One region of the Bacillus sp. OTU530 genome, then DNA from elsewhere that is predicted to be linked to it. Evidence: riboswitches for the same ligand, from Rfam matches in the RefSeq annotation. Region 1 holds a riboswitch; each other region holds the start of a gene.
The links. A riboswitch is a leader RNA that binds a small molecule or an ion and turns the genes downstream of it on or off. The one in region 1 is predicted to bind cobalamin.

Region 1 (3,284 bases):
TTTGTGTCATAGCATGATCTATGAATCTCTTGCATCCTTTATCCCTTTCCATGATGATTCATATTAGTGCTGGATAAAATTCTCTATATATAACAGTATTAATACAAGTCCTCCACCAGCCAATAAAAAGAAACTAAATACACTCATCTTTTTCTGTGCTTTTAATAACATCTCGTTCACGGTTACATACCCTAATGTTCCAATCGCAAGGCCCATGAGCATACCATTTAAATGAATATGGTCGCTTCTTAAGACAATGCCAAGTACAGTTCCGACTCCTAATACAAGTGATAGTAATGTAATCGTCAAAAGAAAATATATAATATGAAACCTGGTAAATAAGAAAGGTATCGCTAGCGCAAGCCCCTCTGGAATATGATGAATAACAGCAGCAAACAAAAAGGGTATTGCTGTGTCAAAGTTCTTCATGGATATACCGAATGCTACACCTGTTGGAACATTGTGGATATAGATTGCAAGCGATAAGAATAGAAAGGACCGCCACGCTTCACCTTCTCTTCCTTCTTGATGGTGCGAATGATGAAAATGCATATGAAGTAGTACCATCAACAAAATACCTATACTTCCCCCAAGAAAGAGTCCTGTCATCTCATACTCAGAAAGTGTCTCTGGGATGAGTTCAAAAGTAAGTAGCCCCGCCAACATTCCTCCGCAAAAGGCATACAAACTATACATTTGATTGGTCACCATACTTCGAGCTGTTATACCCACCGTTCCTCCTACTAACAACCCACCAAAGGCAAGTGCAGCTGTCATAATTGGTAACATTATGCTCTCCATCTAGGTGCCCTCCTTCCTATTCCACTTTTTCCATGTGTATGCCTAATTTTTTGAGAATAGTCATGCCACTCGCATAACAGAGATTTCTCTGTTGGTTGGATAAGTAGAATCTTGGAATTTTAACTGAGAATACAGGTAACAGGATGAACTTTGTGATAGTATTTCTAAAGAAGACAGTTCTTTTAACAAATTTTCTGAAAAGAAGTGTGAATGGACAAGGACAATTACTTTCCTCCTCTTGTCTCTATTTCTCCTTAGAAGGAAAACGAAGCGGACAAATCACAAAAATTCTAGAAGCAGAAGCGATTGGTTTGGTGGACATCGCGGTTCAAAGAAATAAACCGATTGTGTTAGAGGCATTGGATACAACCCTCTCCAAGTCTGCCGGCCGTTACCGCAATCGGAAGCAAAATCGAAGGATGAGCATGTTTGCCTATAAAAAGATGCAGGATAGCATTCACAGCCGAGCTGCTAAAATGGGAGTCACTGTGTTTGAAGTGAATCCTGCCTTCACAAGCCAGATTGGGAAGATGAAGTATATGAAACAGATGCATATTTCCATCCATCAAGCGGCGTCCTACGTCATTGGCAGGCGCGGCATGAACTTGAAGGAACAGGTGCCAAAGGTGTTGCGAACCTATACAGAACGTAAGGATGGGGAGCATCACTGGAAACAGTGGAGTGTGTTGACAAAAGCATTCAAAGCGCTTCGTCCACACATATTCTATCATGTATCGGGCCAATCTTATCCATTATTTAACAAGGAGATTTGTAACCATGGGCTGACACAAGCAGAACGTGATATTTTGCAGAAGTATGTGCCAAAAGTTTGGTTAGAAGAAAGGGAAGCCTGTTGAACGGCTCTGTATTTCGCTTCCTAGGAAGAGGATACAGAATCTCCCACCTTCGACCAACGGAAGTCCCCTTGTGGGAAAGGAGCGTTAGCGAGTAGGTGGGGGTAGTTCAATGTTCATGTGTCCAAATGACTGATTCTCCTGTGGAAGGACAGCTTGGGAATTTCTCTCCCTTCTGAAGAACCACATGTTCACCATCTGCATCTACATAATGACCTGATTCCATAACAGTTTCCCCAGTTCTATGGGAATGGCTTGCATGGGTCCAAGTTGTAGCGTGTCCAGTGGATGGACAATCTGGAAAAGTCTCTCCTTGTTTAAGTTCCTTTTTTTCTCCTGTTGCACAAATATAGGTACCAGGTTCCGACACAGTTTCTCCTGTATGGTGATGGTCAGTGAAGTGAGGCATAATCAATTCCTCCTTTTTATTTTTCTTACAACAGATAGTCTCTCACTGACAACTAAGAATATTCTTTTTACTGCCCTTACACACCTCTCCTTTCCGCGAAGGCTGTTTTGGTGTTTACAACCATAGGTTGGAATCATCGCGCTCTATCGTCTTCCTCAACGGTGTGGTTGAGTGACATAAATGATAGAAAACTCCTCAATTACAGTGGTGGAACCGTTCGTGACTTGCACCCGATTCCCTGTTCCCCCTTGTTTTCACAAGAGCACCTAGTTTGCTTACAATATGATGTTGTAACTGGATTACACTTATAAATCCTCAAAATTTGAAACTGAATTTTACATGTAGTAGCGATTCCTCTTCAATATCACACTATTTCAACTATTAGAATAAATTAGGTATTGCATAAAAGATGGTTTAGGGAATATTATTTGTATACAAGAAACTTTTAGGGGGAATTTTTTCTCTAAAAGTTGGTCTAGAACAAAACATATGCGTGTAGGAAAACATAGGGTGTCTGATATCTAGGAGGATTTATTCATGAATGAGAATACAGCTACAAAAGAACAATCTTCTATTAATAACACAACAATTCAATCTGCACAAGCGGTTCTAGGAGGAAAAACTCAAGGAATAAAAAGACTACTCCCTTTTCTAGGACCGGCGTTTGTGGCAGCCATTGCTTATATTGATCCAGGAAACTTTGCAACCAATATCGCTGGAGGATCAAAATATGGATACCTACTTTTATGGGTAGTGCTTGTTTCCAATTTAATGGCTATTTTAATTCAATCCATGTCAGCAAAGTTAGGAATTGCAACCGGTAAAAATCTTCCTGAAGTCGCCCGTCAGCAGTTTCCTAAACCTGTTTCGATTGGTCTATGGATCCAAGCCGAGTTGGTCGTCATGGCTACAGATCTTGCAGAATTTATTGGTGCATCCTTAGGCTTATACTTAATCTTCGGTATTCCTTTACTTCCGGCAGCATTGATTGCTGCAGTAGGGTCTTTTGCTATCCTTGAACTTCAGCGTCGAGGATTCCGTTCTCTTGAAGCAGGGATTACGGGTCTCCTTTTTATTGTTGTACTAGCATTTATCACTCAACTCTTTTTTGCCAAACCAGAGCTCGCTCCGATATTAAACGGGTTTCTTGTACCTCAATTTAAGGGTGTAGACAGTGTTTTATTGGCAGCTGGGATTCTCGGTGCAACGGTGATGCCACA
Region 2 (3,284 bases), on a different contig from region 1:
ACGCCATCGCACAACCATTAAAACCAATTTTCAGTTCCTTTGGCAGCTCCATACTACCTAAGCTCTCTTGGAGCGCTTCAGCGTACGGAATGGAATCCTTCTTCTCCCCATCACAAAAATCACACGCCTTCACTGTTGCTACTTCACCAATTGGAGACAGCACCAAACCTCTAGCAGTAAGCTTTTCTACTAAATTCTGCGGGTTATCGGTTGGAACCTGGAGCTTTACATAGTGATCAGGCGTATATGTAATGGTACCTTTCTCCCCCGCAGCTTCGGCAATTGCCATCATTTGTGCTGGGGTAAATGTTTTATTAGCAACCCCTGGGCTGACTGCAACCTCAAAAATAGAAAGAACCGCTTGTGTAAGGATAGATTTTTCATTTTTATATTCTCCACCCGTAACAGCCAGAAGTGCCTGCTCAGCTATGTCCCTTGATGAAACTGCCTGCGGTTTTTGCTCCTGCTTGATCGCGATTGTTTGTTCCAACGCCCATGGCTCCGCTTCTCTTTGTAAACGTTGATGCGGTTTTAAAGGCTGCTCTGTTTTTCCTAGCGTATATTTCCTTTGGTATCCGCGCGGTGTAATCATCAAATCTTCATATAAAAACGTGGAAGAGTTCCCAATTACAACAGTTGTAAGCATCCCAATATCATGCTCTAGCATGTCCTGTAAATTTGTAATCGTAACCTCTTGACGGTCGCGATACGCACTTTTCACTAATCCAACAGGAGTTTGTGGAGAACGATGCTGAAGTAAAATTCTTTGCGCTTCTACAATTTGCCTCGTTCTTCTTCCGCTTTTCGGATTGTAGAGTGCAACTACAAAATCTGCTGCAGCTGCAGCCTCAATTCGTTTTTCAATTATGCTCCACGGTGTTAAGTGGTCACTTAAGCTAATGGTACATGCATCATGCATCACAGGAGCGCCTAATAAAGAAGCGCAAGAATTAATAGCAGAAATCCCCGGTACAACTTCAACCTCGACGCCTGTTTCCCTTTTCCATCCCTGTTCAATTAACACCTCATACACAAGACCTGCCATTCCGTATACACCGGAATCACCGCTTGAGATAACAGCAACCTTCTTGCCTTGCTCAGCTAGCTTCACCGCTTCTTGAGCACGACTTACTTCTTCTGTCATACCAGTACTGACAATTTGTTGTCCTGTTAATAACCCTGCAATCAAGTCCACATAGGTTTTGTAGCCGATAATAACATCACTTTCCTGTAGTGCCTCTCTTGCCCGTTCGGTAATATGTTCAAAGCTTCCTGGACCAAAGCCAATTACAAGTAATTTTCCTTTCATCATTAAGCGCCTCCCTCCGGCATTTCAGTAACATAAACATCCTCAAACCCTAAGACCATACACCCCTGTGATAGAATCCATTACAGGACAAAGTCTAGCCTTTATAGGTCTCCACAAAAGTCCAAACATGATAAATATGGCGGAAATAAAAGTTCCAATCTCAGTCGCCTGATCCCTATCCATGCCATATCGGATCGCTATCAAAATCGCTAATATAGCAAATTCCATTTAGATCTTCTCCTTTACAGGTTTTGATACTCCAACAATACAGTCTGTTTGCTCTGGTGCCACAAAACCAGCATCGTTATACTCATATATAATCGCATCTTCTATAACCTGTCCTCCAGCCAAATGCTGCCTTACAATTTCCGTCCCCAGCTCTGGCGTAACAGCCTGATACCAAGTCCCTTCTGGATATACAATCAGCACACAAGCATCCTTGCAGCGCCCATTACAGCGTGTTCTCGTTGTATGTACAACCGTATCTAAATCCAAACCGGCAATCTCGTCACGAACTGCATTTGTAACTTCCTCCCCGCCCTTTCTCATACAACTGCTTCCATTACAAATCAGCACATGATGCTTTGTTCCCCGTAAGTTCCAAGTTGTCATCTTAACGCCTCCTCTTATCCTAATAAAATAAAAAAGCACCTCTATCAGATAGGGGTGCAGAATATGCGCATAAGAAAAAATGCTGCGATATTGCACTTCCCCTATAAGCCCGTAGGTTTCGTGAAACAAATCATGCTAGGCAGGTCTCCTGACTTCAGATCTTTGCTTTTTTGCGCCTTCCCAATCAAACTCAGTGACATAATATGCAAAAAAACTCCCCTATACAGTGGCGGGTACCGTGACGGATTTTAACCGTGCTTCCCTTTTAAACACAACACATGCTGTGCACCTAACTCGAGTCATATATAATTTTTCTTTCCATCCCAAAATACAATTTTAGGAAAACAATTCGAACGATAAGAACTAGGAGCTAACAAAATGCAAAAAATCCGCCCAATGGAATTTGAGCGGATGAAGTGGACACAAAAAGGCAAATAGAGACCAGTCCCTTGCATCGTCGCTTCCCATTCTCCATCCCCGAAGAAATTGAAACTTTATAAGATAAGACAGGTCTCCTGACTTGTGTATCACTCTACTTTGAACCTTCCCATATAAGCCCCTCTTTTACAGAAGCATTCTTATATAGTGGTCTGCTCATTTCGTCCACACTTACAGTTGCGGGGACAGCTTCGGACTCTCACCGAATTCCCTTTTAAGCCTTCTGGCATCTTATCCTATTGAGTTATAACAAAATATGTAATTTTCTAACATTTTATGATTTAATAATTCCTATCATAGATTAAATATGTCAAGTTTTCAAGAAATAATTTAAAAAGTTTTCAAAATTACCGACTCGGACTCACTTCTCATCCAATATTTCCAAGAAATGTGCAAGAATTCTAGCCGTTAACCCCCAAATTACACGATCCTCGTAGTAATAAAAATATTCATCCAGACCTCGCACCTGCCAGTTATAATTTTTACCACCGACAATTGAATCAAAAGGAAAACTCTCCTCAGGCTCTATTTTAAAATGAAGCTTATAAATTTCGGGTTGGATATTCCGTAAATCGTCTAAAGGAACTGTAAAAATCTCTTCAACCTCTGAAGGATTAGGCTGCATTTGTTCTATGTTCTCAAGGAACCCTATATACGGATAAATGATGGTCCCAAAAGGAGAAACCATATAATTTAAAGGAAATACATTTGTAATACTTGCCAAGGATATCCCAAGTTCCTCCGATGTTTCCCGTATTGCCGTATATTCCGCATCCCGGTCGGTTTGATCTATTTTCCCGCCAGGAAAACAAATTTCCCCAGGCTGCCTTCGTAATTGGAGAGACCTCACTTCAAATAGAATGTGAATTTCATTTTCTTTTTTGATGAGCGGTAAGAGAACCGCAAACTTTGAAAAATCTTCATT
Region 3 (3,284 bases), on a different contig from region 1:
AAACCATAATGGATGATGGCCTTAAAATGATAATAAAAAAAGGATGTGTAAGTATGGCGGTACTAATGAAAGCAGCCCAAATCTCCACTGCTGGTGGAAAGTTTGAACTCGTGAATAGGGAAATTCCAGAGCCGGGTCGTGGACAGGTACGGATTAAAGTAGAAGCCTGCGGTGTCTGTCACAGTGATGAAATGGTAAAAGAAGGATTGATCCCTGGTATTCAGTATCCACGCATTCCGGGTCATGAAGTAGCTGGTTACATTGATAAAATTGGTGAAGAAGTTACGACGTGGCGTGCAGGTCAGCGAGTCGGTGTTGGCTGGCATGGAGGTCATTGTTTTACATGTAATGTTTGCCGTGAAGGAGATTTTGCGAACTGTGTAAATCGTCAGACTTGCGGTATTTCGTACGATGGCGGTTATGCGGAGTATATGGTAGCTCCCCAAGAAGCTTTGGCTTTGATTCCAAATGAATTGTCTTCTATAGAAGCTGCGCCCCTTCTTTGTGCAGGGGTCACAACGTATAACGCACTACGAAACAGCGGCGCAAGGGGTGGAGATGTTGTCGCGATTCAAGGTATGGGGGGATTAGGACATTTGGGCGTCCAATTTGCGAATAAATTGGGCTTCAAAACCGTTGCCCTCTCCCACGGGAAAGAGAAAGAACAGCTTGTACGTCAACTCGGAGCTCACGTTTATATTAATACAGAGATATCTAATGTTACAGAAGAGCTGAATAAACTATTAGGAGCGCGCGTGATTTTGACCACTGCTCCTAATAGTAAGGCGATTTCTGCTCTTGTCGATGGGCTGTCTCAAAACGGTAAACTCCTCATTGCAGCGGCATCGGGTGAACCAATCGAAGTGTCTCCTCTACAGCTCCTTCTTTATCGACGTTCAGTAGAAGGTTGGTATAGCGGCCATGCGAAGGATTCTGAAGATACCTTGAATTTCAGTGCATTAACTGGTGTACGCCCAAGTATTGAAACATTTAGTCTCGAGCGGGTGAACGAAGCATATGAGTACATGATATCCGGTCAAGCCCGTTTCCGTGCCGTTTTAAAAATGGTATAAACTTGACTCGCCAATCGGCGAATCTTTTTAAAAAATTTGATTCATCTACTTTGACTAGGTTTCTATGTTCAGAAAATCATGGCTTTCTGAACAAAATCAAAGGCTCCCTGAAAAGGAGCCATTGATTTATTAATTCATAGTATTTATTTCAACTTTTTGTCTCTTAGACCGAACGCTTATAAAGATAAATGTAGCAACTAAGAAAGTGAAAAGAATGATTCCCACAATTTCAAAATCGAGTTCTGCCCAAGGGTTAAAGAAGGTAAATGCCAGATAGAAGGAAACTCCGTACGCTAAGACGACAATTACCCATCCCATTATTCTTGAAGCAGCTTGCCCAAGTTTGCTTGATTGATTCACCATTTTGTGGACAATCATGGAATCAATTGTATCTGTAATCATCATGCCAAACATAAAAACAAGGCCTAAAAGTAAGGGGGTATATTTACCTGTGTTACTTGCTGCCATGGACCAGACAGCTGTTTGACTTACCGTTTCGGCAGCTAAGGCAAATAAAGCCCCTACTAAAATAATAAGAAAGGGATTCGTTGTTCCCTTCGCAACTTTTGGAATAAACTTTCCCTTTAGCCCGCTTAGTTGAAACTCTTCGTTGTTATTTCTCGTACGTAATAGATTATACGTATTTAATGTGCCAATGAGGAATAAAGAAATAATCGATACCCACGATGCAAAATTATCAAAATAAGCTGGGAATGTAAAATTCTTCATCACCATTCCCAAAATACCAGCCGTCACAGCTACCATTCCCCCGTGGCCAAATGAGAATAGTGTACCTACCCAACGTGCAAACGGACTGCCCATTCGCCAATTATAACGGGTTTGTCCATCAATAAAAGCAAGATGATCCGCATCCAATCCATGTCGAAGCCCCAATACAAAAACAAGTAAAAAAAGTGATACAGTTTCCATTCAAAAATTCCTCCCTTTTCTAAAAATAAAAAGTACAACATAAAAAATCCTCAACCTATGACAGATTGAGGATGTATGGGTACGTGCAAATAAACGACAAAATGGCAGAATACGATTGTCGTTTCATTTTCGTACACCTCTCCTTTCCGCGAAGGCTGCTTTGGTGTTACAACCTAGGTAGGTCTCCTGGCTTTTGCATCATCACTCTCTATCGTCTTCCCCAACTACATAGCTGAGTGACATAATGATAAAGAGCTCCTCAATTACAGTGGCGGGACCGCTCGGGATTTGCACCCGATTCCCTGTTACCCCTTGCTTTTACAAGGGCACCTAGTTTGCTTACAATATAATGTTGTAACTTGATTATACATGTAATCATCAGAATTTCATACCTAATTTGCTGGAGCAGCGTTTTTTCTCCGCTAACAAGGGTAAACACAGTTCATGGAGTCCTAGATAAGGAGTCCATTCCCCCTCTTTTTTTGATGTAGTGTCTACGTAGCGATGTTTTCCGAGTTTAGTAGCCCTAAGAGCGTGTAAGATGTCGCATATTCCCTCCCGTTTTCTACGTTAATGTATTTCCGCAAAAAGGTGACTTTTTCCTGCCCTCCTATTCGACTGTGTCCACTTTTGAAAACATATTCGATTTCATAGCATGATTTTCCTGTGATTGTATTCAGTTCAAAGTATTTTACATATTTTTAATACCCTCCTTAACTACATTTAACATATATAATCTACGATTATATTAGCAACTTACTTCAAAATTAAAATTAAAGATGAGGGTGTAAACATGAAAAAACGTTTAGTAGGCACAGCTGTGTTATCAGTTGCAGCGATGACTGCATTAATTTTCGGTAATGCGTCTAAATCAGATGTACAAGCTGCTAATGAGTCAAATAGTGGAAAGGCTAAAAATGTAATTGTTTTTGTTGGCGATGGTATGGGAACTGCCGCTCGTGATGCAATTCGCCTAGCTACAGTTGGAGTGAATGGTAAACTTGCTATGGAAGATATGCCGTATGCAGGAATGGCTCGTACCGCTTCAGGAAGTTCATTTGTAACGGACTCTGCTGCAGCCGCAACGGCAATGGCTTCAGGTGTAAAAAGTTATAATGGTGCAGTTGGCGTGGATATGAATGGAAAGCCTGTTCAAACTGTTTTAGAGACGGCAGAGAAGGCTGGGAAGGCAACGGGGCTCGTTACGACAAGCCAAGTAACAGACGCGACTCCAGCTGCTTTCGGTGCGCACGTTGCGAATCGAAGCGCTCAAAGTGATAT

Region 2: linked by a shared signal. The riboswitch ahead of AAHB12_RS16265 ((2Fe-2S) ferredoxin domain-containing protein) and the one ahead of AAHB12_RS27145 (hypothetical protein) in region 1 are both predicted to bind cobalamin.
Region 3: linked by a shared signal. The riboswitch ahead of AAHB12_RS24110 (HoxN/HupN/NixA family nickel/cobalt transporter) and the one ahead of AAHB12_RS27145 (hypothetical protein) in region 1 are both predicted to bind cobalamin.

Annotation. Positions count from the first base shown of each region.
Region 1 is NZ_JASATP010000061.1:1,615-4,898, reverse strand. Features, by position in the region: gene AAHB12_RS27160 (PCYCGC motif-containing (lipo)protein) at 1-52, opposite strand, end outside; gene AAHB12_RS27155 (ZIP family metal transporter) at 64-801, opposite strand; gene AAHB12_RS27150 (IS200/IS605 family accessory protein TnpB-related protein) at 954-1,658, shown strand; gene AAHB12_RS27145 (hypothetical protein) at 1,765-2,064, opposite strand; cobalamin riboswitch at 2,080-2,350, opposite strand; gene AAHB12_RS27140 (Nramp family divalent metal transporter) at 2,602-3,284, shown strand, end outside.
Region 2 is NZ_JASATP010000020.1:79,128-82,411, reverse strand. Features, by position in the region: gene cobJ (precorrin-3B C(17)-methyltransferase) at 1-1,309, opposite strand, end outside; gene AAHB12_RS16265 ((2Fe-2S) ferredoxin domain-containing protein) at 1,538-1,921, opposite strand; cobalamin riboswitch at 2,043-2,229, opposite strand; cobalamin riboswitch at 2,410-2,608, opposite strand; gene AAHB12_RS16260 (NUDIX hydrolase) at 2,721-3,284, opposite strand, start outside.
Region 3 is NZ_JASATP010000045.1:13,472-16,755, reverse strand. Features, by position in the region: gene AAHB12_RS24115 (alcohol dehydrogenase) at 54-1,073, shown strand; gene AAHB12_RS24110 (HoxN/HupN/NixA family nickel/cobalt transporter) at 1,203-2,003, opposite strand; cobalamin riboswitch at 2,163-2,352, opposite strand; gene AAHB12_RS24105 (alkaline phosphatase) at 2,797-3,284, shown strand, end outside.